Regions from separate parts of the Staphylococcus sp. Marseille-Q1834 genome, predicted to be linked through region 3. Evidence: predicted binding sites of a transcription regulator. Region 3 holds the regulator's gene; each other region holds the start of a gene.
What was found. The regulator CtsR, encoded in region 3, represses protease genes until heat stress. The targets are predictions, from matches to a motif close to ATGGTCAATAAAGGTCAAACA.
Positions count from the first base shown of each region.

Region 1 (10,853 bases), 390 kb from region 3:
GAATACTATCTCGTGTCTTCGAGTTTTGTTTTATTTAATATCGCGAGCTTGATAACCAATCATATTGATTAAATCTTTGGGATGACTATATGGTGGCGCATATGCTACTTCAAATTCTGTAAGTTCATCGACAGTAACGCCTGTCATCATGGCCATAGATAATACATCTATACGTTTATCAGCGCCTTTCTTGCCTACAGCAGCTACACGTAATAATTGTCTATTCTCTTTATTAAAATAGACACGTAAGTGCAAATCGCTATTACCTGGGTAATAACCAGCGTGAGCTCCACCTTTTAATTCAACCATTTCATAATTAAAATGATCTAATTCTGAAGGTTTCACTCCAACGCTAGCGAAGGTATAGTTGAAAAATTTCACAATATTAGAGCCGAGATAACCTTTGAACGTCACCTTGTTATTACCAGCGAGTTGTTCCGCAATAATACTTGCGCCACGATGTGCACCCCATGCTAATGGCACTTGCGCTGATAAGTCTACGTGACGATAATGAGACGTAATAGCATCGCCTAATGCATAAATATTAGGAATATTCGTTTCAAATTTATCATTCACCGGAATAAATCCTTTGTCGTCCAACTTAATATTTGATGAGTTCAAGAACTTAGTATTAGGGTGTGTTCCTACGCCTTCAATGATTAAATCGTAATCCTCTTTTCGTCCAGATTTGAATGTTACCGTTTTTCCTTCAATTGTTTCAATTTCTTCATTTAAGCGATAAGCAATGTTATTTGCCTCGAGTTCATCAAAAATAGGTTGATTCATATCTTGATCCATTAATTTGTTTACCTGTTCAGAGCGATGAATCAATGTCACATTTAATCCACGGTGATGCAAATTCTCAACTACTTCTAAAGAAATATAACCTGCACCTACAACTAAAGTTTTCTTAACTTGGTATTGTTCAATATAGTCATCGATTGCATCAGTATCTTCCATGTTACGCAATGTGAATATCATGTCACTATCGAATCCTAGGTGATTTGCGCTTGCACCAGGACTTAAAACTAACTTGTCATATGATTCCTCAAATGTTTCGCCTGTTTGATGATTTAATACACGCACAGTTTGCGATTTATCATCTACACTAATTACTTCATGATACGTTTTTACAGTTATGTTTTTCTTATCTTTAAATGTTTCAGGTGTAATAGGTAAGACTTTTTTGCGTTCAGTTATAACATTACCGATGTAGTAAGGTAAACCACAATTCGCGAAACTCATATCGCGGTCCTTTTCAAAAATAATAATGTCACTTTCTTTGTCTAGTCGACGAATCTGGCTAGCACACGTTGCGCCTCCAGCTACAGCGCCGATAACAATAATCTTAGTCATATATAAACCTCCATTATCTATATCATAAAAAGAGTGAGGCAAAATTTAATGATTAAATTCTGTCTCACTTATCATCAACATTTATCCTTTATAAGGCATATTTAGGTCAAAGAAATCATTGAGATAACGTCCAATCCCATCTTCATTATTAGAATGCGTAATATGGTTAGCGATATGTTTTAATTCATCTAAACCGTTATCCATAGCGATACCATATTTAGCATACTTAATCATTTCGATATCATTATCTTCATCACCGAAAGCGATAATACGAGATGGGTCAATGTTTAAATAGTCTTTCACATGATCGATGCCACGTGCTTTACTTATACCACGTTTCACGATTTCAATAACAGGAAATGGTGCTCCCCAACGACGATGTTCAATATTCTCAGCATAGAAGCGCGTTAGCATTTGTTTGATACGTGGAATATTGACTTCCTCCGCCTCAACTAGAATAGAAGTAGGGGGTTCATCTAATTCTTCTAATAAATTACCCGTTTGGATTTTAGGATTTCCCATTGAAAAGCCTTCAAATAAACGTGGGTCATGATTATTAATAAATACATGATCTCGAACTTCAGCGATAATATTCGTCACATTCGCTTTCTGAAGTGCTTCAATCATGTTACGAGATAAATCAACATCTAACACTTCATGTGTCGTTTCAAAATCATCAGCTTTAGGATGATGGACATAGGCACCGTTAAAATTAACGATAGGTGTATCCATATTAAGTTCATGATAGTAAATTTGACTCGCACGATAAGGACGGCCAGTCGCAATCATGATACGGTGTCCTTGCTTCTTCAATGTTGTCAAAACTTGTTTTGTATATGAACTGATTTCTTTATTATCATTTAATAATGTTCCATCTAAGTCTAAACAAATTAAATAAGGTTCCATAAATTTCTCCTTGAGTAACATATCATCAAATTTCTTGTTTAGTAGTATCATAGCATTTTATTGGCGTTTTGTCGGATATTTGATATATTAAGGGAAAGATAATATTGAGAGGTGATACTAATGGAAGAAGCATTAAAAGATAGTATCCTTGGTGCACTTGAAATGGTAATTGACCCTGAATTAGGTATTGATATCGTTAATTTAGGTTTAGTATATAAAGTGAATGTTGATGACGACGGTCTATGTACAGTCGAAATGACATTAACATCAATGGGTTGTCCACTTGGACCACAAATTATTGAACAAATTAAAACTGTATTAGCTGAAATTCCTGAAATTCAAGATACAGAAGTGAATATCGTTTGGAACCCACCATGGAATAAAGATATGATGTCTAGATACGCTAAGATTGCCTTAGGCGTGAGCTAGATTTGGTGCTGAAGCAATAGTACACATAAACGTTGTACTATTGTTTTTTATTTTCTTTAAAAGGCAGTACCAAATAACAGACAAATGAATAAAATAAATATCAGTTTCAAAAAGAAACAATGTTAACAGAATGACATTATTGTAATATAAATTGAATTTGTTTATAGGTTATACTACAATACATAGGACTTATATCATAAGTGATACATAAAGAAAGTTATATTTAGTAAATTTTTAAGAAATATATTTATAATGTAATAAGCTAGTCGAGAACTTAATTTAAAGAACATACAGTATTATATCGTGCATTGAAGTTCAGGCACCTCAGTATAAAACACGACAATCATACACATTGATATTTGAAAACTTAGAGTAACTCATATTCACTTATGTTGATGATCATCGGCTTACGTTTTATCCTAACTTGCAGTGCTTTTAAATGTAATGAATTTATATGAAATTTATTATTTTACAGGGAAAGAATGTGAACAATGAAACTAGAGTTAAACAAAAGTAAGCATCGTAAGACTAAAATGCGCTACATGCCTGGGTTAGATGGTTTAAGAGCAATCGCTGTTATTGGTATTATTATTTACCATCTAAATCGACAATGGCTTAAAGGCGGCTTTTTAGGTGTAGATACATTCTTTGTAATTTCTGGTTACTTGATTACAAGTTTACTATTAAAAGAATACGAAGAAACTGGCATTATTAATCTTAGACAGTTCTGGACGCGACGTATTAAACGTTTACTTCCTGCTGTTTTAGCACTTTTACTTGTGGTAGGATTAGCTACATTAATATTTGAACCGCAACAAATTGTTCGAGTGAAACATGATATGTTAGCCGCATTATTTTATGTTTCAAACTGGTGGTACATTGCAAAAGATGTAAACTACTTTGAACAATTTTCATTTATGCCGCTTAAACACTTATGGTCTTTAGCTATTGAAGAACAATTTTATTTATTTTTCCCATTCGTGTTAGTCATTTTATTATTAACGATTAAAAAGTATAGAAATGTTACATTGATATTTTGGATTGTATCGCTAATCTCACTATTAGCAATGGTGATCATTTCACAACCAAATGTAGGATATTCTCGTGTTTACTTCGGTACAGACACGCGTTTACAAACATTGTTACTTGGTGTGATATTAGCGTTTATGTGGCCACCTTTTAAATTAAAAGCGAATCCACCAGCTGTTTTACAACGAACAATTGATGGCGTGGGTATCGCCGGTTTGGTCATGTTAATTATATTATTCTTTACAGTAAGCGATAATAGTTCATGGATATATAATGGAGGATTCTACCTCATCTCAGGCATGACATTATTTATTATTGCAAGCGTGGTTCATCCCACTTCAATATTAGCAAGGATACTTAGTCATCCAGTCCTCGTTTATATTGGTAAACGGTCTTATAGTTTATATTTATGGCACTTTGCGGTTATCAGTTTCGTACATATTCACTATACGGATGGGCAAATTCCAACTTATGTCTATATTATTGATGTTATCTTAACTGTTCTATTCGCTGAATTGTCTTATCGTTATGTAGAAACGCCAGTTAGAAGAGAAGGGGTTAAAGCTTTCTCATTCAATCGTTTACGACGACCTAAGTTTATTAGAACTATCGTTACAATAGTGTTAACTATTCCATTACTGTTGATATTTGCCGGTGCTTTTGACCGTTTTGGAAAAGATGAAATAGCGGATAAAGCAAATTCATTTAATACGAATGAAACGGACAAATATTTAGTAAGAATGATGCCAGGAGAAAATATTAAACTTGATGGTTCATCAACTAAGAGTAAGAAAAAAACCCAAGTTTATACAAATATTAGCCCAGTATTAATTGGGGACTCTGTAATGGTTGATATTGGAGAAACATTCAAATCTCAAGTTCCAAAAGCTACGATTGACGGTAAAGTTGGACGCCATTTACAAGAGGCATTAACCGTGGCTAATAGCTATACCAATTATAATAAACCTTCCGATCAGGTTGTTTTAGAACTCGGTACAAATGGTGACTTTACTAAGGAAGAGCTTGATCAATTGATTAGTAAATTTGGTAAAGCGCAAATTTACTTAGTTAATACACGCGTACCAAGAGATTGGCAAGACAATGTTAATAAACAATTAGCTGATGCAGCTAAAACACATAAGAATGTTACCTTAGTCGATTGGTATAAACGTTCAGAAGGACATTCAGAATACTTTGCTTCAGACGGTGTTCACTTAGAAAATAGTGGTGTTGAAGCATTATCTGATGAAATTCTTAAAGCAATTAAGAAAAATACAAAAAATTAATAATAGTGACAGACCAGTAGAGTGAAACGACTCATTGAACTGGTCTGTTTTTTGTTTTCATTTATTTAGACAAAGTTTGACTATTATACTGTGAAGGTAAAAAATTTGATGTTTATTTGTGAGCACAATGTGATAAAACATGAAGTGAAAGATAATAATGAAAACACGTGAGACCAGTGGTGGCACGCATTTTCAAAAAATAAAAAAAGTTGAGTATAAATGTTGCTTAATAGTCAAAGAAGGTCTATAATGTAATTAAGGTCAAAGAAAGTCAAAGTCAAACAGAAGTATTTGACCTTGCTCTTATTAAATAAGTAGGGGTGAATAAATTTGGATATTAATCAAATGACATATGCAATTCAAGGCGCACTACAAAAAGCGGTTGAATTGAGTAAAGAAAATGAATTACAAAATATTGAAATTGAAGCTATATTAAAAGGAACTTTAGAAGAAACTGATAGCTTATTTAAAAGTATATTAGAACGCGCAAATATAGATACAGATGAATTAAATCAAGCGTATACAAATAAATTAAAAAATTATCCTTCAGTACAAGGAGATAACATTCAATATGGACAATATATCGGTTCAAAGGCAAATGAGTTATTAAATAAAGCTGAATCGTATATGAAAGAATATGAAGATGAATATATCTCAATGGAACATATCTTACGTGCTGCAATGGATATTGATGACATCACTAAACAATTTGTAGGTAATAAAGAAGAAGTAGTGAAAGAAATTATTACTAAAGTTAGAGGGGGAAATCATGTGACTTCACAAAATCCAGAAGTAAATTATGAAGCTTTAGAGAAATATGGTCGTGACTTAGTAGAAGAAGTACGCCAAGGTAAAATGGACCCTGTCATTGGTAGAGATGAAGAAATTCGTAATACAATTCGAATCTTAAGTCGTAAAACAAAAAATAATCCTGTGTTAATCGGTGAACCAGGGGTAGGTAAAACTGCGATTGTTGAAGGTTTAGCGCAACGTATTGTAAGAAAAGATGTGCCTGAATCTTTATTAGATAAAACCATCTTTGAATTAGACTTAAGTGCCTTAGTTGCTGGGGCGAAATTTAGAGGTGAATTTGAAGAACGTCTTAAAGCAGTGCTTAAAGAAGTAAAAGAATCTGATGGACGTATCATCTTATTCATCGACGAAATCCACATGTTAGTTGGTGCGGGTAAAACTGACGGCGCAATGGATGCTGGCAACATGTTGAAACCGATGTTAGCACGTGGTGAATTACATTGTATTGGTGCTACTACTTTAAATGAATATAGAGAATATATTGAAAAAGACTCTGCATTAGAACGTCGTTTCCAAAAAGTAGGCGTAAGTGAACCAGATGTTGAAGACACTATTTCAATCTTACGTGGTTTGAAAGAACGTTACGAAGTGTATCATGGGGTACGAATTCAAGACCGTGCCTTAGTAGCGGCAGCTGAATTATCAGATCGTTACATTACGGATAGATTCTTACCCGACAAAGCGATTGACTTAGTCGACCAAGCGTGTGCAACAATTCGTACTGAAATGGGTTCAAACCCAACTGAATTAGACCAAGTTAACCGTCGTGTAATGCAATTAGAAATCGAAGAAAGTGCATTGAAAAATGAATCTGACAATGCAAGTAAACATCGTTTAGAAGAGTTACAAGAAGAACTTTCTAATGAAAAAGAAAAACAAGCTGCTTTACAATCTCGTGTTGAACAAGAAAAAGAAAAAATTGCGAAAGTACAAGAAAAACGTGCTGAATTAGACCGTAGTCGTCAAGCATTAGAAGATGCACAAACTGAAAGTAACTATGAAAAAGCAGCTGAGTTACAATATGGTACCATTCCTCAATTGGAAAAAGAATTAAAAGAATTTGAGGAAGCATATCAAGATGAACAAGGCGACAGTGAACGTATGATTCGTGAAGTTGTTTCTGACGAAGAAATCGGCGACATTGTTAGTCAATGGACTGGTATTCCAGTATCTAAATTAGTTGAAACTGAAAGAGAAAAATTATTAAGCTTAGGCGATATCTTACACGAGCGTGTAGTAGGTCAAGATAAAGCCGTAGACTTAGTATCTGACGCTGTAGTTAGAGCACGTGCAGGTATTAAAGACCCTAACAGACCAATTGGTAGTTTCCTATTCTTAGGTCCAACTGGTGTAGGTAAAACTGAATTAGCTAAATCACTTGCTGCTTCATTATTCGATTCTGAAAAACACATGATCAGAATTGATATGAGTGAATATATGGAGAAACACTCTGTGTCTAGATTAATTGGTGCCCCTCCAGGCTACGTAGGTCATGATGAAGGCGGTCAATTAACTGAAGCGGTAAGACGTAATCCTTATTCAGTCATCTTGCTAGATGAAGTTGAAAAAGCACATAGTGATGTATTCAACGTATTACTTCAAATCTTAGACGAAGGTCGTTTAACTGACTCTAAAGGACGTAGCGTGGACTTTAAAAACACTATCATTATTATGACTAGTAACATTGGTTCACAAGTATTACTTGAAAACGTTAAAGATAGTGGTGAAATTACTGAAGACACTGAAAAAGCTGTAATGGATAGCTTACATGCCTTCTTTAAACCTGAAATCTTAAACCGTATGGATGATATTGTATTGTTCAAACCATTATCTATTAACGATATGAGTATGATTGTTGATAAAATTTTAACTCAATTAAACATTCGCTTAATGGATCAACGTATTTCAATTGAAGTATCTGATGATGCTAAAAAATGGTTAGGCGAAGAAGCATATGAACCACAATTTGGTGCAAGACCATTGAAACGATTTGTACAACGTCAAATTGAAACGCCATTAGCACGTATGATGATTAGAGAAAGTTTACCAGAAGGTACTGTAGTGAATGTCGGTTTAGATGACAATCACGAATTAACATTCGATGTACAAAAACCTGAGAATGAATAATGAGTTATGAAAAGAACCTAGGAAGTGTGATACGCACTTTCTAGGTTTTTATTTTGGGGGTGACTCCAATGTGTTTCTGCATATTGTGGGATTCGCTTAATCAAAGTATAGCTTAATCAAATGATGTTGGTAAGGGTTAGTAATTCATTTATAAAGTAAATGAAAAAATACGGTTGATGGAACATTAGAAGTTACATCAACCGTACTTTTGAACTATTTAATAAGTAATATTAAATATGTCTGTTACCTTTACGGGCATAATCGTTTGGTTTAATCATTGCGCCTAAGATAGCAATCATAATTGTAATGAATACTGCTAAAATGACTGGTGTAATAAAGTTTAAAGGGCCACCACCGTTTAAACTGTTTAACACGAAGTTAACCATTTGCATTAAGATTAACGCCCAGATAAATGTGATGAGGTGTTTCATACAAATGACCTCCAAAATTTATATACTTTTATTTTAATGTAAAGCGAATGGTTTGTATAGTGGTAGTAGAGTAAGTGTTAAAATTTATTCTAAAATTAATGACGTGCTATATTTTTGATTCATTTTCTTAAAGAGAAAAGAAAGACTAAAAAAGTATAACTACTTGAGTTGAGAAGAAAAAATGTGTTAAATTAATACCTGGTATTAAAAAACGAAGTAAGAAGGTGTACGTTCATGAACGTAGGTATAAAAGGTTTCGGTGCTTATGCACCTGATAAAGTGGTAGATAACGCCTATTTCGAAGAATTTCTAGATACATCAGATGAATGGATTTCAAAAATGACAGGCATTAAAGAAAGACGTTGGGCAAGTGAAGACCAAGATACGTCAGATTTAGCTTACGAAGCGAGTAAAAAAGCTATTGCAGATGCAGGCATTGAACCTACTGATATAGATATGATTATTGTTGCGACTGCGACTGGAGATATGCCATTCCCATCAGTAGCAAATATGTTACAAGAGAAATTAGGTACAGGCAAAGTGCCAACAATGGACCAATTGGCAGCATGTTCAGGCTTTATGTATTCAATGATTACTGCGAAACAATATGTACAATCTGGTGACTATAAAAATATTTTAGTTGTTGGTGCAGATAAATTATCTAAGATTACTGATTTAACTGATCGTTCTACAGCAGTATTATTCGGTGATGGCGCTGGTGCGGTAGTTATCGGTGAAGTATCTGAAGGACGAGGCATCATCAGTTACGAAATGGGATCTGATGGCTCAGGTGGAAAATACTTATACTTAAACAAAGATACTGGTAAACTAGTAATGAACGGACGTGAAGTGTTCAAATTCGCAGTTAGAATTATGGGCAATGCGTCTACACGTGTCGTAGAAAAAGCTGGTTTACAATCTGAAGATATTGATATGTTTGTTCCACATCAAGCGAACATCAGAATTATGGAATCAGCACGCGAAAGATTGGGTATAGAAAGAGAAAAGATGAGTGTTTCTGTTAATCGATTTGGTAACACTTCTGCAGCTTCAATACCTTTAAGTATTCAACAAGAACTAGAAAATGGAAGAATTAAAGACGATGATACTTTAGTATTAGTAGGTTTCGGTGGTGGCCTAACTTGGGGCGCTATGGTTATCAAATGGGGTAAATAGGAGGAAATAATGTATGACTGAGAATAAAAGAGTTGTGATTACAGGCATGGGTGCATTATCACCTATCGGAAACGATGCCCATTCAAGTTGGGAGAATGCTTTAAAAGGTGTGAACGGTATTGATACAATTACACGCGTTGACACTGAAGATTATAATGTTCATTTAGCAGGAGAACTTAAAGACTTTAATATTGAAGACCATATGGAGAAGAAAGAAGCACGCCGTATGGATCGTTTTACACAATACGCAGTAGTAGCTGCGCGTCAAGCAGTGGAAGATGCGAAGTTAACAATTAACGATGACAACGCGAATCGTATTGGTGTGTGGATTGGTTCAGGTATCGGTGGTATGGAAACGTTTGAAGTGGCACATACGACTTTACAAAAGAAAGGCCCAAGAAGAGTAAGCCCTTTCTTCGTGCCAATGCTAATTCCTGATATGGCGACTGGCCAAGTGTCAATTGATTTAGGTGCAAAAGGACCAAATGGTTCTACTGTGACTGCATGTGCAACAGGTACAAACTCAATTGGCGAAGCATTTAAAATCATCCAACGCGGTGATGCAGATGCAATGATTACAGGTGGTACGGAAGCACCTATTACACATATGGCGTTAGCAGGATTTAGCGCGAGTCGTGCTTTATCAACAAATGATGATAAAGAAACAGCTTGCCGTCCTTTCCAAGAAGGCCGTGATGGTTTCGTAATGGGTGAAGGTGCTGGTATCTTAGTTATTGAATCATTAGAATCAGCACAAGCCCGTGGTGCAGAAATTTATGCTGAAATTGTTGGCTATGGTTCAACAGGAGATGCATATCACATCACTGCACCAGCGCCAGAAGGTAAAGGTGGTTCTCGCGCTATGCAAGCTGCGTTAGATGATGCAGGCATTGAAGCGAAAGATGTTCAATACTTAAATGCCCACGGTACAAGTACACCAGTAGGCGATATGTACGAAATTCAAGCGATTAAGAACACATTTGGCGATGCTGCGAAAAACTTGAAAGTAAGCTCAACTAAGTCTATGACTGGCCACTTATTAGGTGCTACAGGCGGACTTGAAGCTATCTTCTCAGCATTATCTATTCGCGACTCTAAAGTGGCACCAACTATTCATGCTAATACGCCAGATCCAGAATGTGACTTAGATATCGTTCCAAATGAAGCACAAGACTTAGATATTACTTATGCTATGAGTAACAGCCTTGGCTTTGGTGGACACAACGCCGTATTAGTATTTAAGAAATTCGAAGCTTAAATAAATTATTTTTGAAAATGAAGGGAGCAGGACAGAAATTAA
Region 1 is NZ_CAKASN010000001.1:223,692-234,544, reverse strand. Features, by position in the region: gene LIX58_RS01255 (CoA-disulfide reductase) at 31-1,356, opposite strand; gene LIX58_RS01250 (Cof-type HAD-IIB family hydrolase) at 1,438-2,262, opposite strand; gene LIX58_RS01245 (metal-sulfur cluster assembly factor) at 2,383-2,691, shown strand; gene LIX58_RS01240 (acyltransferase family protein) at 3,183-5,006, shown strand; gene clpB (ATP-dependent chaperone ClpB) at 5,337-7,946, shown strand; gene LIX58_RS01230 (YjzD family protein) at 8,177-8,377, opposite strand; gene LIX58_RS01225 (beta-ketoacyl-ACP synthase III) at 8,612-9,553, shown strand; gene fabF (beta-ketoacyl-ACP synthase II) at 9,567-10,811, shown strand.
Region 1: a site for CtsR is predicted at 5,264-5,284, ahead of clpB (ATP-dependent chaperone ClpB). Genes of this name have one in related genera too.

Region 2 (10,853 bases), 280 kb from region 3:
AATTCTTTCGTTTCTAAATCCTCAAGTTGTAAACCGATTGTTTTAACTTTATAAACAACCTTTCCTTGAGCGTCAAAATAGTAACCGAAAGCTTCAGCAACGGCTTGGTGATGTTGAAGGCTTTCAATCACCTCATCAGACGATTGTCTACGATGCGCCATCTTCAGCGCATCACCAATACCGTGAATTGTTATATTTGCTTGTTTAATTTTATCTAATGTATGTACGACAGAAGGTTCCATCAATAATGTATTATAAGTCGATTCACTTACATTATCAGGTACATATAATGTCGTGTAATAACCACCAGTTTGTTGAGCCATACTTGCTGAAATTGTGTTGGCTTGATAAATAACATTCTCACCAAGTCCGCCTCGAGCTGGAACAAAGAAAACGTTGAATGGTAATAAGTGCATCGCTCGACTTACATTAGCCATAGTAGATCCACCTGTTACCGATACAATTGCATCTTCATACAATATATTTTCCAATAACTGACCAGCTTGTCGACCCATTTCAGCTTTTACATTCTCGTGATTATCAGCATCACCAGGTACGACGTGAACTTCTTTAATGTTATATGCCGTTTTGATTTGTGAAGCGAGTTGATTATCATCACTATAAACATTGAAGTAATCATTGAGTTGGTTTAAAACTTCGGTGCCTTCGTCTGTAATCTCCATACCTGTTGATTTAACTTGAATAAGATCTTGCTTTTTCAGCATATCTGTTTCAGATCTTAAAACACGCTCTGTAATATCCATATGCTCACTTAAACTTCGTCTACCTACTGGTTGATTATTTGAGATAGTAGTTAAGATAGAAAAGCGTCGATACATTTTATCTATTAAATCAGGTATCAGCTTTTGTTGAATTTTAATCAAGTCTTTCACTACTACCTTCCTCCTTTATTTATCAAAGGTAACCAATAGCATAAAAAACTGGTTTGACTTTTTATGTCCCACCTGGGACAAAATCTAACCTCTTTACACTTGCAATAGTACTATTGTGTTTATGAAAATGCAAGAGAAAAACTCTAATATTTTAAATTATCTGTAAAATTATTCCTAAAGAGTATAATTGATACATTTTTCGTTCACATATAGGTGTTAAAATCTTCTTATTTTAAAATATTACCCTTTCATTTGATTTATTATGCGAATTGTTATTATTTTATTTTTGCAATATTTTTAGTTTAAAATAAAGTAAATATATGAGGAGGAATTGAACATGAGTCAAGAGGAACGAGATAAAATTGAAGTTATTGACCCATCCGATCGCAGATATAAAGATGATAATTATTTTAAAAATGAAAAAGATGATTTTGAACATTCTTCACCTATTCATTATCAATATGGTTGTGGTTGTCCTTTTGGTTGTCTTTCTTCTATTTTTATTTCTGTCATTCTTTCAATCTTATTAACTTTTTTACTTAATTGGATGTTCTAATTAGAAGTTCATATACATGAGGCATGTTATCTTGCATCAATATTACCTTTCCACACGAAAAACGCCCTCCAACTTTTTATGGTGAAGGGCATTTCTTTAAGTAATTTAATTTTCGTTTTCATTTGATGCCTGTGATTGTTGACTTTGATTTTGAGTTTGCGTTTGCGTAGTACTACGTTGAGCAGACTGTTGAGTTGATTTTTGTTGAGTTGCAGTTTCTTGTGTATTCGACTGTTGAGTACTATCGGCACTTGACGATTGATTAGTTGCTGTCTCATTATTGTTGTTATTATTATTTGAAGCTGAACCAGAATGTGTAGCATTTGATTGAGAAGAGTCATTTACATTATCATCATCGTCTCGTTCCTGTGTTGGTTGTTCTTGAGTATCTGTTGATTTATTTTGTGTAGAGTCTTGAGTTGATTTTTGTTGTTTAGTATTAGAATCATTCGTTGTTTCTCTCGTGCGCGGCGCTTGTTGCGTATTTTGTTGAGAAGATGGTGTAGCCTGTTGTGTTTGTCGTGTTTGTTGTGATTCTTGTGTTTCTTGTGTCTTAGGCGCTTGTCGTGTTCCTACATTGCCTTGATCAACGATATCTGCATTATATTGTTCATTGTTTTGTGCTGTATTTCTCTCTTTTGGTTGAGTTCCTTTTTCGTTATCCGCCTTATCTTTAGACTTTTCTTTTTTGTCTTTCTTATCTTCTTTTTTATCCTTATCATCTTTGTGCTTTTCTGTAGTTTGATTACTTAAACGTTCATTGCCACGTTTTGAATTATCTACAAATGAGAAAATAGCAAAAGCTAGTCCTATAAGTAAAAGTAAAATGACAATTGTACTGATAATTTTTGAAATACCACTCATTTTTAATTGTCTGCCTCCGTCATCTTAATTTTTTTCTAAGTCATATCATTTTCCACATTTAAACATAGTGGTGTATTTCTATGAATGTAGCATATAATTTTACAGCAATTACCTAAAAAATCATATTGAAAGAATTTAGGTTAAAAAATAAATATCATATATAATCTCTTATATATGATAACATCATAAGTACCAACAAACACTAAATTTAAATAAGTTATCTCATTCTATATTTGAAAGCGTGATAAAAAATGCATGAAGCCTTTTCAAAAGAAGGCTTTGATAATAGCACTACAAGTAAAACTACACATAAGTCGATGATGGTCAATAATGACCATTATGATGAGGATAAAAAATCGTCCTTTGATTTTTTACTGTTATCAATTATTTTTATCCCTTTAATCATATTACTCTTAAAAATTTTTTATTAGTACTATAATAGATATACAATAAACCCATACGATTAACGTATGGGTTATTACTAAAGGGAATCAAAATTGACCTTCGCTAATTATGGGTATACTAATATTAATTGAAAGATGTTAATAGTATGCGAAGGTTCTTCTTTATTATATCTTAAATTTTCCAAGAAATAATCAGGTTTACAGCTTAGGAAATGACATATTATTGACTAATCATTGGACATTATTTGAACAAAATAATGTGTTATTAGAATTAAAAACTATTCAAAAGAGGTGTAAACATGAAACAATATCTTATTACCGGTGGCACAGGAATGGTAGGTAGCCACTTAGTTGAAGAAATTAAAAAACAGGATGCGCATATCACTATCTTAACGCGTAGTGATAAAGAAAGTGATGAGCCTAAAATTTCATATATAAATTGGTCTAAAGATGGATGGGAAGACCAAGTTCCAGATATTGATGTGGTCATCAATCTTGCAGGTGCATCATTAAACAAACGATGGACTGAATCATATAAACAAATGATTATGACTAGTCGTATCCAATCTACACAAGCTTTAGTGGATTTATTTAAAAATCGTTCTAAAAAACCTGAAGTATTATTTAATGCAAGTGCCATGGGATATTATCCTCCAAGCTTACATCAAACATATACTGAGCAATATCACACACTTCCATTCGATTTCCTATCAGATGTAGTGTATCAATGGGAACGTATTGCTAAACAATTTGAGGATTTTGGTACCCGTGTTGTGTTAGGTAGATTTAGTATGATTTTATCTGAAGAGGGAGGTTCTCTCCCAATGATGAAATTGCCATATAAATTCTTTGTAGGTGGTAAATTAGGTTCTGGTCGTCAATGGTATTCTTGGATTCACATTGATGATTTAGTTCGCGCTATTTTATTTACGATTAATGAACCAGCTGCTAAAGGGCCATTCAATATGGCAGCCCCAATTCCTGAACGTCAAAATTTATTTGGTTATACGCTTGGTCGCGTTATGCATAGACCACATGAAACATGGGTTCCAGCCTTTGCCATGAGAGCAGCTTTAGGACAAATGTCTACAGTAGTGTTAGACACGCAAAAAGTGATACCTAACAAACTTGATGCGTTAAATTTTGATTTTAAATACCCTAACCTGAAGGTAGCTCTTAAAGATTTAATTAGCAAGTAAACATAGGAGTTTGATACCATGAATGACAACAAGTTAACCTATATTTTGCTTATTATTGCAAGCATATTTCTTATTTTGAATGGTATATTTGCTTTTGAAAATAATATAGCCATTATCATAATGTCTATATTTTTCTTAGTCATAGGTATACTATTATTAGGTGTATCAGTTAGATTATTATTAAAAGCATCAAAACATTCTAGATAAGTATAAGAAAAAAGGGAGCGCCATTTTCGGCGCTCCCTTTTAAATATTAATTTAACTTATTTATTTTGATCTTCAGGTTGCATTACACTATCAATTAAACCATATTCTTTAGCTTCGTCAGCTGTTAAGAAGTTATCGCGGTCAGTATCTTTTTGGATTTTTTCAATACTTTGACCAGTACGTTCAGCTAAAATTCTGTTTAATTTTTCACGTGTTTTTAGGATATGGTTAGCAGCGATTTCAATTTCAGTTGCTTGACCTTGAGCGCCACCTAATGGTTGGTGAATCATTACTTCAGCGTTAGGTAATGCGAATCGTTTACCTTTTGCACCAGCTGCTAATAAGAATGAACCCATTGAAGCAGCCATACCGATACAAATTGTTTGAACATCTGGTTTAATATGTTGAATTGTATCATAAATCGCAAATCCAGCAGTCACGCTACCGCCTGGAGAGTTAATATATAGATAAATGTCTTTTTCAGAGTCTTGAGCTTGTAAGAATAATAATTGTGATACAATTGAGTTTGCTACGTTATCATCAATTGCTGAACCTAACATGATGATACGGTCTTTTAATAAACGTGAATAAATATCGTAAGCACGTTCGCCACGATTTGTTGTTTCAATAACTGTAGGAATTAAATTCATTTATATTTCCTCCTTGTAATTAACTGTTGTCCTCATTTTACAACAAAAGTCAAATATGGTCAAAAATTAACTATTGACGCATTTTTTTAGTTTTTTGTACACTATAAACATATATACAGATTGTACTTTTAAAATTACAAATAGTACAGAAATTTGGCTTTTAATATTCTCTCCCCGTAGTGTAATGGATCGCACGTAAGATTCCGGTTCTTAAAATAGAGGTTCGATTCCTCTCGGGGGGATCAAATCTGTGATAAAACGCTGGTATTAAAGCGTTTTATTTTTTATTTAAGAAAGTATTTTCCTCAAAACTATTATCTAAATTTTTTTACTAATCCGTATATTTAAGTCATAAAAATATTTAATACAATCTTTTTTCCAATAATAAAAAAGATATTTTTGATTACCACTCAAAAATACCCTTCTTCATATTTATAATTCTATTTTCTCACCGCTTCGTATTTTATCAGCTAGTTCGTTTAATTTTCTCAAGCGATGGTTAACGCCTGATTTAGAAATAGGACCTGTCGAAATCATTTCCCCTAGTTCTTTTAATGAGATTTCTTGATGTTCTACACGCAATTTAGCAATTTCTCTTAATCGGTCTGGAAGATTCTCAATACCGATTTCTTCATCGATAAGTTGAATGCTTTGTACCTGTTTCATTGCAGCACTGACCGTTTTATTTAAATTAGCGGTTTCACAGTTTACTAAGCGGTTGACTGAGTTTCTCATATCTCTGACTATACGCACATCTTCAAATTTCAAGAGTGCTTGATAGCCGCCTATTAAACTTAGGAATTCAGAGATTTTTTCTGCTTCTTTTAAATACGCGATACTTCCCTTTTTACGTTCTAAATGTTTAGCATTTAAACCATAACTATTCATGAGCTTGGTTAATCCTTCAGAATGATTCTCATATTGAGAGAATATTTCTAGATGATATGAAGACGTTTCTGGATTATTGACCGAACCGCCTGCTAAAAACGCTCCACGTAAATAACTTCTACGCATTTCATCATCTTTAATCATACTTGCATCAATATCGTGTACAAAGATACCATTTTTTAAAATTCCAAGTTCATCAAGAATCTCTCTAGCTCTCACCTTAGTACGACAAATATATATATTATTTTTCTTTAATTTCATTTTCTTACGTACTAATATTTCAATTTCAACATTAAATATTCGTTTAATTAATGAGTAAATACGGCGTGCAGTTGTCGCATTTTCAGTTTGAACATTAATTACAAATTGTTGATTAGATAGACTGAGGGCACCGTTCATACGGATTAATGCGCTAAGTTCCGCTTTAGCGTTGCTTTCATCTACTTCTATACGTGTTAGTTCATTTTTCATGTCTGATGCAAAACTCATCGCCTTATTTACCTTCCTTTCTAATCATTATCATAAATATATGTAATTAACATTCCAAAATGAATTAAGTTAGCATAACGCGTCATTTATAAACACATGCTTTCTATTGTATCATAATTTTTATAGTGTAAAAATGACATCTTATTTCTTAGGTTTGAATTGAATGGTACTAGTTAATTCAAGTGCTAAATCATAAATTAATTTAGCAAGTTCTTTATTATTATGACGTACTAAATATTGATCATACACTTCTACTAAATGAGAAGATGTAATAATCTTAATATTATTCTTAGTTAAATCATCTTCATTCATAACTACAGGTTGAGCGTTACGATTTTTATAATGTTTTAAAATGTCTTCATCATATTTCTCATCGCTACAAATCACATAATCAATAAATTGCTTGCCAGCATGATCATGAATTGCATTAATATGATCTAAAACATCATAATTATTTGTTTCTCCCGGTTGTGTCATAATATTAGAAATATAAAGTTTAGGCGCTTTTGAACTCAGAATAGCATCTGACATGCCTTTAACGCATAAATTGGAAATGACACTAGTGTATAAAGAGCCAGGTCCTAGCACAATTAAATCCGCTTCAGTAAGAGCATCTATGGCTTCTTCCATAGGTTCTACGTTAGATGGTTCTAGATATACGCGCTCAATTCTTTTATTTTTTTGAGGGATTTTAGATTCCCCTTTAACAATTTTTCCATCTTCTAGAATGGCATTTAACATCACATTAGTGTTTGTAGACGGAATTACTTTCCCTTTAATATTTAAGATTTTACTTAATTCTTTAACCGCATGACCAAAGTCATTTTTAATATTAGTAAGTGCAGCTAATAAAAGATTCCCAAGTGAATGCCCTTCAATTTGATGTTCTTCAAAGCGATATTGAAATAATTCTTCTAATATAGGTTCTACATCACTAAGGGCTGCAATTACATTGCGAATATCACCTGGCGCAGGTATGTCCATTTCATTACGAATCTTCCCCGTGCTTCCTCCATCATCAGCTACTGTCACGATAGCAGTGATATCAATTGGATATTCCCTTAATCCCCTAGCTAATACTGATAGGCCTGTCCCCCCACCTATGAGTACAACTTTTAACTGTTTCATTTTTTCACGCCACTTTCAATATGTGCATCTCTGTGATGAACATAAACATTATAATCAAAAATCTCTCCAAGTTCTTGACCAATACGCTTAGCTAGTGCTACTGAACGATGTTGTCCGCCTGTACAACCTATCGCAATGACTAACTGAGCTTTTCCTTCTTTTTTATACCCTGGAACCATGAACTTTAGTAAATCCATTAGCTTCTCATAGAAAATTTCTGTCTCTTTCCATTTCATAACATAATTGTAGACCGCTTCATCTTCTCCCGTCATCGGTCTCAAGTCTTCTACATAATATGGGTTAGGTAAAAATCGAACATCAAATACTAAGTCAGCATCCATTTGAATCCCATGTTTGAAACCAAAACTTGTCACATTGATACTAAATGACTTGAAATTTTCATCTTTAAATTTCTTTTTAACTCTCTCTTTTAATTCTTTAGTTGTTAGGTCGGTAGTGTTTACAATATAGTTTGCAAAAGTACGAATTCTAGAAAGTAGTTGTCTTTCTTCAAGAATAGAGTCGATGAGTGACATTTGTCCATTTTCATTTAATGGATGGGCACGACGAGATTCTTTGTATCTAGAAATTAATTTTTCAGTATCCGCTTCTAAGAACATCACATCAACGATGACGTCGTTGCGACTCTTTATTGCATCAATTTCTTCTACTAATGACGTAAATAATTCTTTACCTCTTAAATCAATAGCAATCGCTACTTTTTGCAACGATGGGTTCCCTTGTTCCATTAATTCTACAAATTTCGGTAATAAAATAGGTGGTAAATTATCTACACAGAAGAAACCTATATCTTCAAGACATTGAATGACTACAGATTTACCTGCTCCTGATAATCCTGTCACTACTAATAATTCGCTTTTACTTATTTTTTCACTTGTTTCATTGCCTGTTTGATTTATCACTATGAACACCGCCCATTTAATCTATATTTATATCTAATATGTATGCATAAATATTTAATTACTTTCATAATATCACATGTTTAAGAGAACGTAACTAATGAGATCGTTTTGTTTATTGTTTCATTTTCAAATAAAAAAAGCTAGAACAATACCATTCATGAAAAGTACATCGAGGCATTATTCTAGCTTGATTCTATACTTACGCTTCTGCTTTATCTTTTAATTCTTCAATGTAGTCGATTGCGCTTTGAGCGGCAATACTACCATCACCAGTAGCCGTTACAATTTGACGTAGGCCTTTATCTCTTACATCTCCAGCTGCAAAAATACCAGGGACAGATGTTGTCATGTCATCTTTAGTAACGATATAACCCATATCATTAGTGATACCTAGGTTATTAAATGGTGTAGTTAATGGTTTCATTCCGATGTAGATGAATACACCGTCAGCATCTAATGTTTGTTCTGAGGCATCTTTAGTAGATACTAGTGTAACGGAACCTACTTTACCATCTTTTTCATTGATTGATTTTAATGTATGGCTCCAAATAAAGTCGATTTTGTCATTTTTGAATGCGCGATCTTGTAATATTTTTTGAGCTCTTAATTCGTCTCTACGGTGCACAATTGTAACCTTATCTGCAAACTTAGTTAAGAATGCGCCTTCTTCAACTGCAGAGTCACCGCCACCGATAACGAATAAGTTTTTATTTTTAAAGAATGCACCATCACATACTGCACAGTAACTTACGCCACGTCCACCTAATTCTTGTTCACCAGGCACGCCAATTTTTTTATATTCTGCACCAGTTGAAATAATAACAGCATGTGCTGTGATTTCTTTATTACCTAAATTAATGACTTTATAGTCACCTTTATCTTCAATAGATTTAATATCGCCATATTGATATTCAGCGCCAAATTTTTTCGCATGTTCGAACATTTTAGTTGATAAATCTGGGCCAGTAATCATTTCAAAACCTGGGAAGTTTTCTACTTCTTCTGTGTTAGCCATTTGGCCACCTGGCATTCCTCTTTCAATCATAACAGTGCTTAAGTTTGCACGTGATGCATAAACTGCTGCAGTCATACCAGCGGGTCCAGCACCGATAATCGCAACATCATAGTTTACTTCAGTCATTTTTATGCCTCCTACGTTTTTATTATCATGCGCATTATATATTATAAAAGTCATTTCTTAAATTTATATGCTCAACAACTGATTAATAGCGCTATCTAATTTGTATTTTGAAGTATTAAACAATTCAATCACTTCTTTTTTTGTCATATGGGTATCATAATAACGATGATAAAGGTAAACATGCGCTGCTATATATCTATCTACATCACTTAAATCTACTTCATTCGCGATTAATCCTTCACCTTTATCAATCCAGCTTATAAACAGCTCTGTATCTTGGCGTAACTCTTTATTTTTATAAAGTTTGAGTAAGCCACGATGAATAAAATCTAATTTATTCAAATGAAGGCCTTGTACTAAATAAGTTAGATACAGTTTTTCATAGTCATTCATCGTTTCTAAAACTGACCAAATTTCTTCAGTCATTAAAATTTCCTTACCATTTAACTGGTTTAATAAGAAGACACCATATAATCTATAATGACTATCATCGTCCATTAATAGTGGCTCAATTTTCTGATCAAATATTTGTTTACTTTCTTCTATCACCCATGGAGCGTAACCTACGTCTACTTTAGAAATCTGTAATAATTTGTCCCAAAATAGTTCACTTTGTTCTTTATTTCCAAGGTAATAATAATTAAAACTTAAAGCGTTAAACATTTGAATTGAAGCGAACTTACCCTTTTTGTACAGTGGTAATAAAAGTTGTTGTGAGGCTTCATATTGTTTTAAATAACTTAAGACAATGCCCAGTTTAAAACTTTCGTCATCGTTCATTGGTACGACTTTACTTAAAATCTTAAGATACTTTTGATATTTCTCAGTTTCATTGGTGTTATAGAGCAATAACGTATAGTGACACAAGGCGTGCACATCTGAATTATCTTCACTTAGCAGTGTTTCAAATAATTCTTTTGCCGTTTCATATTCACTTAAATACAAGTAACACATAGCTAATAAATTACGCACGACACGATGTTCTTGAATATATTCATCTTGTTGCAAAATGAAACTACGTGCTTCTTCTAAGCGCCCTTGTGAAAATAAATATTGGAATAAAAGTTGTGTCGCAAATAACTGCGCTTCTAATTCAATTTTTTCTTCACTAATGTAAGACACTTCGAATGTTTTTTCTAATTCAGCCCTATAATCTTTATCTTCAGTCAAAATCACATAATTAATACCAAACAAGAAGGCCTTGTTTGGCTCATTAAGTTCGATGTTCAATTCACTTAATTGATAATAACTTTCTTCTACATGGTCTTTTTTAATAATATTCTCGTAAAAAAGCTTTTCAGCTTGGCCACCTAAATTCATTTTAGTAAGACAATGCGTATAGTTGAGTTGAATATCAAAATCATCTGGTGACAAATCAAGCACTTTTTTATAGTACTCTGCTGCTTTTTTAAAGTCTTGTTGTTTAAATTTTTGATCTGCCATTTTACGATAGAAGTCTTCATCAAATACCATTGATATCACATTATTGTTCTTTTGTGCCATACTTTGTC
Region 2 is NZ_CAKASN010000001.1:332,441-343,293, forward strand. Features, by position in the region: gene LIX58_RS01770 (sugar-binding transcriptional regulator) at 1-893, opposite strand, end outside; gene LIX58_RS01775 (hypothetical protein) at 1,231-1,449, shown strand; gene LIX58_RS01780 (DUF4887 domain-containing protein) at 1,555-2,313, opposite strand; gene LIX58_RS01785 (TIGR01777 family oxidoreductase) at 3,017-3,916, shown strand; gene LIX58_RS01790 (hypothetical protein) at 3,935-4,123, shown strand; gene clpP (ATP-dependent Clp endopeptidase proteolytic subunit ClpP) at 4,180-4,773, opposite strand; tRNA gene LIX58_RS01800 (tRNA-Arg) at 4,944-5,015, shown strand; gene whiA (DNA-binding protein WhiA) at 5,206-6,150, opposite strand; gene LIX58_RS01810 (gluconeogenesis factor YvcK family protein) at 6,292-7,278, opposite strand; gene rapZ (RNase adapter RapZ) at 7,275-8,198, opposite strand; gene trxB (thioredoxin-disulfide reductase) at 8,401-9,342, opposite strand; gene LIX58_RS01825 (tetratricopeptide repeat protein) at 9,406-10,845, opposite strand.
Region 2: a site for CtsR is predicted at 4,819-4,839, ahead of clpP (ATP-dependent Clp endopeptidase proteolytic subunit ClpP). Genes of this name have one in related genera too.

Region 3 (10,853 bases):
GGTGTATTAGCATTACAAGGTGCCGTGCGTGAACATATTCGACATATTGAATTAAGTGGTCACGAAGGTATTGCAGTAAAAAAGGTTGAACAATTAGATGAAATAGATGGCTTAATTCTTCCTGGTGGTGAATCTACTACTTTGAGAAGACTTATGGATCTATATGGTTTTAAGGAAAAGTTACAACAGTCTGACTTACCAATGTTTGGTACATGTGCAGGATTAATTGTCCTTGCGAAAGATGTCGAAGGTGAAACAGGATATTTAAAAAAATTGGATATTACCGTTGAACGTAATTCATTTGGTAGACAGGTTGATAGTTTTGAAGCTGAACTTGATATTAAAGGCATTGCTGAAGATATAGATGGTGTATTTATACGTGCGCCACATATCTCTAGCGTAGAAGATGGTGTAGAAGTATTGAGTACTGTAGGTGACAAGATTGTTGCCGTTAAACAAGGCAAATATTTAGGGGTATCATTCCACCCTGAATTAACTGATGATTATAGAGTGACACAGTACTTTATTGATCACATGGTTAAGTAATATAAATTCTTAGGAGGCGCTCAAAATGAGTGCCTCCTTTTTCAAAAATAAAAACCTAGAACTTTCTACATAGTGAAAAGTTCTAGGTTTATTTAAACTCTATATTAAATAAAGAATCCAGCGATTGCTGCTGAGATGAATGAAACTAATGTCGCACCGAATAAAAGTTTAAGACCGAAGCGGGCTACGACGTCACCTTTCTCAGAGTTAAGTGATTTAATAGCACCTGAAATGATACCGATTGAACTGAAGTTAGCGAATGATACTAAGAATACTGAAGTAATACCTTTCGCATGTTCAGAGATACCTTTTAAGTGACCTAATGATTGCATCGCAACGAATTCATTAGATAATAATTTAGTTGCCATTACTGAACCTGATTTAACAGCATCTTCCCAAGGTACACCAGCTAAGAATGCTAATGGAGCAAAGACAAATCCAATTAAAGTTTGGAAATCCCATTTAATTGTACCACCAGATACTAAACTAAAGGCACCACTTACTAAACCATTTAATAATGCGATGATAGCGATATAACCGATTAACATAGCGCCAACGATAACGGCAACTTTAAATCCATCTAAAATGTATTCCCCTAACATTTCGAAGAAAGATTGTTTCTTCGTTTCGCTCTCATCTACTAATAATTTATCTTCTTCTTCATTAACTTTATATGGGTTAATGATTGAAGCGATAATGAAACCACCAAATAAGTTTAGAACAACGGCTGTTACAACGTATTTAGGTTCAATCAATGTAAAGTATGCACCGATGATTGATGCTGATACTGTAGACATTGCTGAAGCGGTTAATGTGTATAAACGTTGTTTAGGAATGTAAGGTAACTGTTGTTTTAATGAAATGAAAACTTCAGATTGTCCTAAAATAGCAGCGGCTACTGCGTTATAAGATTCTAAACGTCCCATACCATTAATTTTAGAAATTAAGAAACCTAACACGTTAATAATCCAAGGTAAAATTCTAGTGTATTGTAAGATACCAATTAATGCTGAAATGAATACGATTGGTAATAATACGCTAAAGAAGAATGGTGGGTTCTTAGGATCTACATATTTAAATCCACCAAATACGAAATTAACCCCTTCTGCTGCTTTTTGTAATAAGTAATTGAATCCTTCTGAGATTCCACCAATGACTGTAATACCTACTGTTGTTTTTAATAGAATAAACGCGAAAATAAGTTGGATAACAAGCAATATTCCAACATATTGCCAGCGGATATTTTTTCTGTCAGAGCTAAATAAAAATGCAAGTGCTAAAAAGAAAATTATCCCTATAATCCCAATAAGAATATGCATGATTCTACTCCTTTAAATTTTTATTTTACCTTATATAATACAATAAATTAGTGTAAGTAACATCATAATTTTTAAAATTATAAAAACAAATTGGTTGAAAAAGGTCAAAGATGCTCATATAATATAGTCAAAGAAGGTCAAAAGAGGTGGTAAATCATGCACAACATGTCTGACATCATAGAACAATACATTAAAAAATTATTTGAAGAAACTAATGAAGACGTGGTAGAAATTCAAAGAGCAAATATTGCTCAACGTTTCGACTGTGTACCTTCTCAATTAAATTATGTGATTAAAACAAGATTTACAAATGAACATGGCTATGAAATAGAGAGTAAACGTGGTGGCGGAGGTTACATCCGAATCACAAAAATTGAAAATAAAGATGCAACGGGGTATATTAATCACCTAATGCAACTTATCGGGCCATCTATTTCACAACAACAAGCGTATTACATTCTAGATGGTCTATTAGATAAAAATCTAATTACTGAAAGAGAAGCTCGAATGATACAAGCTGTTGTCGATCGTGAAACGTTAAAAATGGACGTGGTTGCTAGAGATATTATTAGAGCAAATATTTTAAAACGTTTGTTACCAATTATTAATTACTATTAATAGAGAAAAGCGAGGTGTCTATGTGTGCTTTGCGAAAATTGTCATTTAAATGAAGCAGAGGTTAAACTCACAGTTAAAAGTAAAGAAGGCGCTTCTGAAAAGTGGGTCTGTTCGATTTGTGCGCAAGGAGATAATCCATGGCATCAAAATGAACATACGTCGTCACATTCCCAGTTTCAAGATGATATAGAAGAAGCATTTGTGGTGAAACAAATTTTACAACATCTTGCTACTAAACATGGAATTAATTTTCACGAAGTGGCTTTTCAAGAAGAAAAACGATGTCCAACATGTAATATGACGTTAAAAGATATAGCGCATGTAGGGAAATTTGGATGTGCAAACTGTTATGCTACATTCAAAGAGGACATTATAGATATTGTGAGGCGAGTACAAGGTGGACAATTTGAACATATAGGTAAAACACCTCGCTCTTCACATAAAAAACTTGCTATAAAAAAACAGATTGAAGAAAAAACAAAATATTTAAATATATTAATAGAAGAACAGAACTTCGAAGAGGCTGCTGTGGTTAGAGATGAAATTAAAGCCTTAAAAGATGAGAGCGAGGTGGGACGTCATGAGTGATATCAACCCTCACATTAGTGATTGGATGAAAGAAACTTCTGAAGCGCCTATCGTTATGTCGTCACGTATTCGGTTAGCGCGTAATTTAGAAAATCATGTCCACCCATTAATGTTTCCATCTGAGCAATCAGGTTTTAGAGTGATTAATGAAGTTCAAGACGCATTACCTGAGTTAACATTGATGAGACTAGATACTATGGATCAACAAAATAAAATGAAACTAGTGGCAAAACATCTGATTAGTCCTGAATTAATTAAACAACCTGCCTCAGCGGTGTTATTAAATAATGATGAATCGATGAGTATCATGCTTAATGAAGAAGATCATATTCGCATTCAAGCAATGGGAAGTGATTTATCATTACATGAGTTATATCAACAGGCCTCTGAAATTGATGATCAGCTCGATGAAAAGCTTGATATAAGTTATGACGAGCATCTAGGTTATTTGACGACTTGCCCTACTAATGTAGGTACGGGTATGAGAGCAAGTGTCATGCTTCATTTACCTGGCCTATCTATTATGAAAAGAATGAATCGTATCGCTCAAACAATTAATCGTTTTGGATTTACGATTCGAGGTATATATGGAGAAGGCTCACAAGTTTACGGACATATTTATCAGGTTTCAAATCAGCTTACACTTGGTAAAACTGAAGAAGAAATTATTGATAATTTAACAGAAGTTGTTCAACAGATTATTAATGAAGAAAAACAAATCCGTGAACGATTAACTCAATATAATGAACTTGAAACATTAGATCGTATATATCGTTCATTAGGCATATTACAGAATAGCCGAATGATATCAATGGAAGAAGCGTCTTATAGATTAAGTGAAGTGAAATTAGGCGTAGATTTAGGCTATCTATCGTTAAATAATTTTAAATTTAATGAGCTAATGGTTAGCATACAATCCGCATTCTTATACAATGACGAAGATGAAACGGTATCTGTCAATCAACGTCGAGCAGATATTTTAAGAGAACATACAAAATAGGAGGTATAGAACGATATGCTATTTGGTAGATTAACTGAGCGCGCACAACGTGTGTTGGCACATGCGCAAGAAGAAGCAATCCGTTTGAACCATTCAAATATAGGTACAGAACATTTATTACTTGGTTTAATGAAAGAACCTGAAGGTATCGCAGCTAAAGTTTTAGAGAGCTTCAATATTACAGAAGATAAAGTGATTGAAGAAGTTGAGAAACTCATTGGTCACGGCCAAGAGCAAACAGGCACACTTCATTACACACCAAGAGCGAAGAAAGTGATTGAACTATCTATGGATGAAGCTAGAAAGCTACACCATAACTTTGTAGGTACAGAGCATATTTTATTAGGCTTAATCCGTGAAAATGAGGGCGTAGCAGCACGCGTCTTTGCCAATTTAGATTTAAATATTACAAAAGCACGTGCACAAGTAGTGAAAGCATTAGGTAGCCCAGAAATGAGCAATAAAAATGCTACAGTAAATAAATCTAATAACACACCAACATTAGATGGTTTAGCGCGTGATTTAACAGTCATTGCTAAAGATGGAACGTTAGATCCAGTTATTGGTAGAGATAAAGAAATTACACGTGTGATTGAAGTATTAAGCCGTCGTACTAAAAACAACCCAGTTTTAATCGGTGAACCTGGTGTGGGTAAAACAGCAATTGCTGAAGGTTTAGCACAAGCAATTGTAAATAATGAAGTACCTGAAACATTAAAAAATAAACGTGTCATGTCATTAGATATGGGTACAGTTGTTGCGGGTACAAAATATCGTGGCGAATTTGAAGAACGCTTGAAAAAAGTAATGGAAGAAATTCATCAAGCAGGTAATGTCATTCTATTTATCGATGAATTACACACATTAGTAGGTGCTGGTGGCGCTGAAGGTGCTATTGATGCATCAAATATTTTGAAACCTGCGTTAGCACGTGGTGAATTACAATGCATTGGTGCTACTACATTAGATGAATATCGTAAAAACATCGAGAAAGATGCAGCATTAGAACGTCGTTTCCAACCTATTCAAGTGGACGAACCTACGGTAGAGGATACAATTGCTATCCTTAAAGGTTTACGCGATCGTTATGAAGCACATCACCGCATTAACATTTCAGATGAAGCACTTGAAGCGGCTGCAAAATTAAGTGATCGTTATATTTCTGATCGCTTCTTACCAGACAAAGCAATCGACTTAATTGATGAAGCTAGTTCTAAAGTAAGATTAAAAAATCATACAACACCTAGTAATTTAAAAGAAATTGAACAAGAAATTGAAAAAGTGAAAAACGAAAAAGATGCTGCTGTTCATGCACAAGAATTCGAAAATGCAGCAAACTTACGTGATAAACAAACTAAATTAGAAAAACAATATGAAGATGCTAAAAATGAATGGAAAACATCTCAAGGTGGCCAATCTACTTCATTATCTCAAGAAGACATCGCTGAAGTGATTGCTGGTTGGACTTGTATTCCATTAACTAAGATTAACGAAACAGAATCTGATCGTTTATTAAACCTTGAAGACACATTGCATCAACGTGTTATTGGGCAAAACGATGCTGTCACTTCTATTAGTAAAGCAGTGCGTCGTGCTCGTGCTGGATTGAAAGATCCTAAACGTCCAATTGGTAGCTTTATCTTCTTAGGACCTACTGGTGTAGGTAAAACAGAATTAGCTCGTGCATTAGCTGAGTCAATGTTCGGTGAAGAGGATGCTATGATTCGCGTTGATATGAGTGAATTTATGGAGAAACATGCAGTGAGTCGTTTAGTCGGAGCGCCTCCAGGTTATGTAGGCCATGATGATGGTGGTCAATTAACTGAAAAAGTAAGACGCAAACCTTATTCAGTTATTTTATTCGATGAAATCGAAAAAGCACATCCAGATGTATTTAACATCTTGTTACAAGTTCTTGACGATGGTCATTTAACTGATACTAAAGGGCGTCAAGTTGACTTCCGTAATACAGTAATTATCATGACATCAAACGTAGGTGCACAAGAATTACAAGACCAACGTTTCGCTGGTTTCGGTGGTGGCACTGAGGGCCATGATTACGAAACAATTCGTAAAACAATGATGAAAGAATTGAAAAATGCTTTCCGCCCAGAATTCTTGAACCGAGTTGACGATATCATCGTCTTCCATAAACTTACTAAAGATGAATTGAAAGAAATCGTAACAATGATGGTTAATAAATTAACTAAACGTCTTTCAGAACAAGATATTGATATCATTGTAACGGATAAAGCAAAAGAAAAAATTGCTGATGAAGGATATGATCCAGAATACGGTGCACGTCCGTTAATCAGAGCGATTCAAAAAACAATTGAAGATAACTTAAGCGAATTAATCCTAGAAGGTAATCAAATCGAAGGTAAAGAAGTTATCATCGACCATGATGGTAATGAATTTAAATATGATATTCGTGAAAAAAATAATGACGACGTAACTGATGAAGAAACAACATCTGACGTTGAAGCGTAAATGATTTATCAAATTTAATTATGATAATACGAGGTCAAGACGAGTAGTAAGTCTTGACCTCGCTTTTATATAGCAGTGGTGTAGTTTGCTCTAATGATATATTAGACTTCTGCGCCACTTATTTTTCTATCTTTACATTTGTCATTATTAATCGATACATATAAAATAGATTTGTTCATAGAAAAATCGGAGGTGCAATTTTGGCCAAAAAGAAAGTGATTTTTGAGTGTATGGCTTGTGGCTACCAAACACCTAAATGGATGGGTAAATGTCCAAATTGTGGTGCATGGAACCAAATGGAAGAAATAGTTGAAAAAGCTGCAAACCCTAAACATGGCGTTAAAGCTAAAGAGTCTAGCGCTAAAGTACAAAAATTAAACAATATTAAGCATGAAGCAACACCAAGAGTTCAAACAGAATCTAAAGAATTTAACCGTGTTTTAGGTGGCGGTATTGTTAGCGGCTCATTAGTACTTATCGGTGGTGACCCAGGTATCGGTAAGTCTACATTGTTATTACAAATTTGTGCATCGCTATCACAAAAATTAAATGTACTCTACATTACGGGTGAGGAATCATTAAATCAAACTAAATTACGTGCAGATCGTCTTGAAGAAGATTCAAGTAATTTAAATGTTTTAGCTGAAACGGATTTAGAAGTTATTCACCAAACTGTACAACAAGAACAACCAGACATTTTAGTAGTGGATTCTATTCAGACGATATATCATCCTGAAATTAGTTCGGCCCCTGGTTCTGTCTCACAGGTACGTGAAAGTACGCAAAGTTTAATGAATATTGCTAAACAAATGAACATTGCTACTTTTATCGTTGGACACGTGACTAAAGAAGGACAAATTGCTGGGCCACGATTATTAGAACATATGGTAGATACAGTATTGTATTTCGAGGGCGATGAACATCACGCTTATCGAATTTTGCGCGCAGTTAAAAACCGTTTCGGTTCAACAAATGAAATGGGCATTTTCGAAATGAAACAAAGCGGGTTAAAGGGTGTACAAAACCCATCCGAAATGTTCTTAGAAGAACGTTCAACTAATGTTCCGGGCTCTACTATTGTTGCAACAATGGAAGGAACGCGACCACTACTTATTGAAGTGCAAGCTTTAGTAACGCCAACTACTTTTAATAACCCAAGACGTATGGCGACTGGTATTGATCATAATCGCTTAAGTTTATTAATGGCTGTATTAGAGAAGAAGGAAAATTATTTATTACAGCAACAAGATGCTTATATTAAAGTAGCAGGTGGCGTACGTTTAACAGAGCCTGCAGTAGATTTAAGTGTGATTGTAGCTACTGTCTCCAGCTTTAAAGATAAAGCAGTAGATGGCCTCGATTGTTATATTGGTGAAGTCGGTTTAACGGGTGAAGTTAGACGCGTATCACGTATTGAACAACGTGTGCAAGAAGCAGCGAAGTTAGGATTTGAAAGAGTAATTATTCCTCAAACGAATATTGGCGGCTGGACGTTCCCAGAAGGTCTTCGTGTAGTAGGTGTGTCAACAGTACATGAAGCTTTAAAGTATGCGTTTAAAGCATAATTAAGACGGCTAAAGAGGTGAGATTTATGAAGGTATTGAAGGGTATAGTAGTGATTATCTATATCATCCTCGGTACATCGCTTGGGATTCTGTTAATACCCGAGATACTCCATGATTTAAATATAAAGAATCATCCTATTTTAACGAATTACTACGTCGATGGTTTCATAGGCATCGTGTTGTTTTTCTTAATATTTGGTTTGTTTATAAATAAAGTAACTAAAACATTAAAAAATGTAGAACAATGGATTCTACAACGAAGTGCAGTTGAAATATTATTTGCAACGCTTGGTCTTATTATCGGTTTATTCATCTCAGTGATGGCGTCTTTCATACTTGAAATGATTGGCAATTCCATTTTAAATCATTTAGTGCCGATCATTATTACACTACTATTATGTTACTTAGGTTTCCAATTTGGTTTGAAAAAGCGCGACGAAATGCTTATGTTTTTACCAGAGAATATGGCACGTTCAATGTCTAAAAATAATGTCAGTGCGATACCTAAATTATTAGATACAAGTGCAATTATCGATGGTCGTATTCTAGATGTTATCCGTTGTGGATTTATTGATGGGGAGATTCTTATACCTCAAGGCGTGATTAATGAGCTTCAAGTGGTAGCTGACGCTAATGACAGTGTGAAACGTGAAAAGGGCCAACGTGGTTTGGATATTTTAAAAAAATTATACGACTCGGATTATCCCACGCGCGTTATTCATCCTCAAAAATCACATAGTGATATCGATGAGTTATTAGTGGAATTGGCGCAATCTTACCATGCGCATGTCATTACGACAGATTTTAATTTAAATAAAGTATGTCATGTACAAGGGATTAAAGCGTTAAACGTGAATGATTTATCTGAGGCAATTAAACCGAATGTGCATCAAGGCGATCATATTAACATCTTATTAACTAAGATGGGTAAAGAACCGGGTCAAGGTGTAGGTTATCTCGATGACGGTACAATGGTGGTTGTAGACAATGCGAAGCAACTTGTGGGTAAACAAGTAGAATTAGAAGTCATCAGTTTATTGCAAACGTCATCTGGACGTATTATTTTTGCTAAAAAATTAGGTGACGTTAATTAGAGTGGCTAAGTGAGTGAGCGATGATATTATACAACTAGCATGAAATACATGCGAAATGGATGAGGTAGCAGAATCGTTAGAGACGCATGGGTTTCATGTGGAACGCTAGCTGTTTAGGGCACTCTTTTCAAAAAATAAAAAATGCTGTATACGGAGATGACGTGAGACTTATCAAAGTGTTGATTTAGTGCTACAATAGTGTAGAAATGTGACGTTTTATCTAAGTATAGAGTGGGTGAGGAAAGTTATTCAAAAACGCGTCTTTATAGATAGTTTGGGATAGCTTTTTTCTAATGGAAGAAGATGTTTCTGAGGTGCCTATAGTGTGCCCTGTGGTTAGATGAACCGTGATTGATTAATGAATAATTATTAGGAGTGAATATAATGAGTGAACGCGTAAGAGTTAGATATGCGCCGAGTCCAACTGGATATTTGCATATTGGTAATGCGAGAACGGCATTGTTTAACTATTTATTTGCTAAGCATTATGATGGAGATTTCGTAGTGCGTATTGAGGATACTGATAGTAAACGTAACCTTAAAGATGGCGAAGCTTCTCAGTTTGAGAACTTAAAATGGTTAGGTTTAGATTGGGATGAATCAGTGGATAAAGATAATGGCTATGGTCCATATCGTCAATCTGAACGTGGTGATATTTATAATCCACTTATTCAACAATTGTTAGATGAAGACAAAGCTTATAAATGTTATATGACTGAAGATGAGCTTGAAAAAGAACGTGAAGAGCAAATCGCGCGTGGTGAGATGCCACGTTATGGTGGTAAACATGCGCACTTAACAGAAGAAGAGCGCCAACAATTTGAAGCGGAAGGTCGTAAACCATCAATCCGATTCCGTGTACCACAAGATAAAACTTACACGTTTAATGATATGGTTAAAGGCGAAATTTCATTTGATTCTAATAATATTGGCGACTGGGTTATCGTGAAGAAAGATGGTATTCCTACTTATAACTTTGCTGTAGCAGTCGATGATCATTACATGGAAATTTCAGATGTTATTCGCGGTGATGACCATGTATCTAACACACCTAAACAATTAATGATTTATGAAGCATTTGGTTGGGAACCACCTCGCTTCGGTCATATGTCATTAATCGTTAATGAAGAGCGTAAGAAATTAAGTAAACGTGATGGTCAAATTTTACAATTCATCGAGCAATACCGTGATTTAGGTTATTTACCTGAAGCGTTATTTAACTTCATTACATTATTAGGTTGGTCTCCTGAAGGCGAAGAAGAAATCTTCTCTAAAGAAGAATTTATTAAGATTTTTGATGAAAAACGTCTTTCTAAATCACCAGCAATGTTTGATAGACAAAAACTTGCTTGGGTTAACAACCAATATATGAAAGAGAAAGATAACGAAACAGTATTTGAACTTGCTTTACCTCATTTAATTAAAGCAAACTTAATTTCTGCTGAACCTAATGAAGAAGAAAAAGAATGGGGCCGTAAACTTATTGCACTTTACCAAAAAGAAATGAGTTATGCCGGCGAAATCGTACCATTATCAGAAATGTTCTTTAAAGAAATGCCTGAATTAGGTGAAGAAGAACAAGAAGTACTTAATGGTGAACAAGTACCTGAATTAATGTCTCATTTATATGGTA
Region 3 is NZ_CAKASN010000001.1:609,069-619,921, reverse strand. Features, by position in the region: gene pdxT (pyridoxal 5'-phosphate synthase glutaminase subunit PdxT) at 1-546, shown strand, start outside; gene LIX58_RS03165 (NupC/NupG family nucleoside CNT transporter) at 651-1,865, opposite strand; gene LIX58_RS03160 (CtsR family transcriptional regulator) at 2,022-2,483, shown strand; gene LIX58_RS03155 (UvrB/UvrC motif-containing protein) at 2,508-3,071, shown strand; gene LIX58_RS03150 (protein arginine kinase) at 3,064-4,071, shown strand; gene LIX58_RS03145 (ATP-dependent Clp protease ATP-binding subunit) at 4,087-6,561, shown strand; gene radA (DNA repair protein RadA) at 6,762-8,126, shown strand; gene LIX58_RS03135 (PIN/TRAM domain-containing protein) at 8,153-9,220, shown strand; gene gltX (glutamate--tRNA ligase) at 9,605-10,853, shown strand, end outside.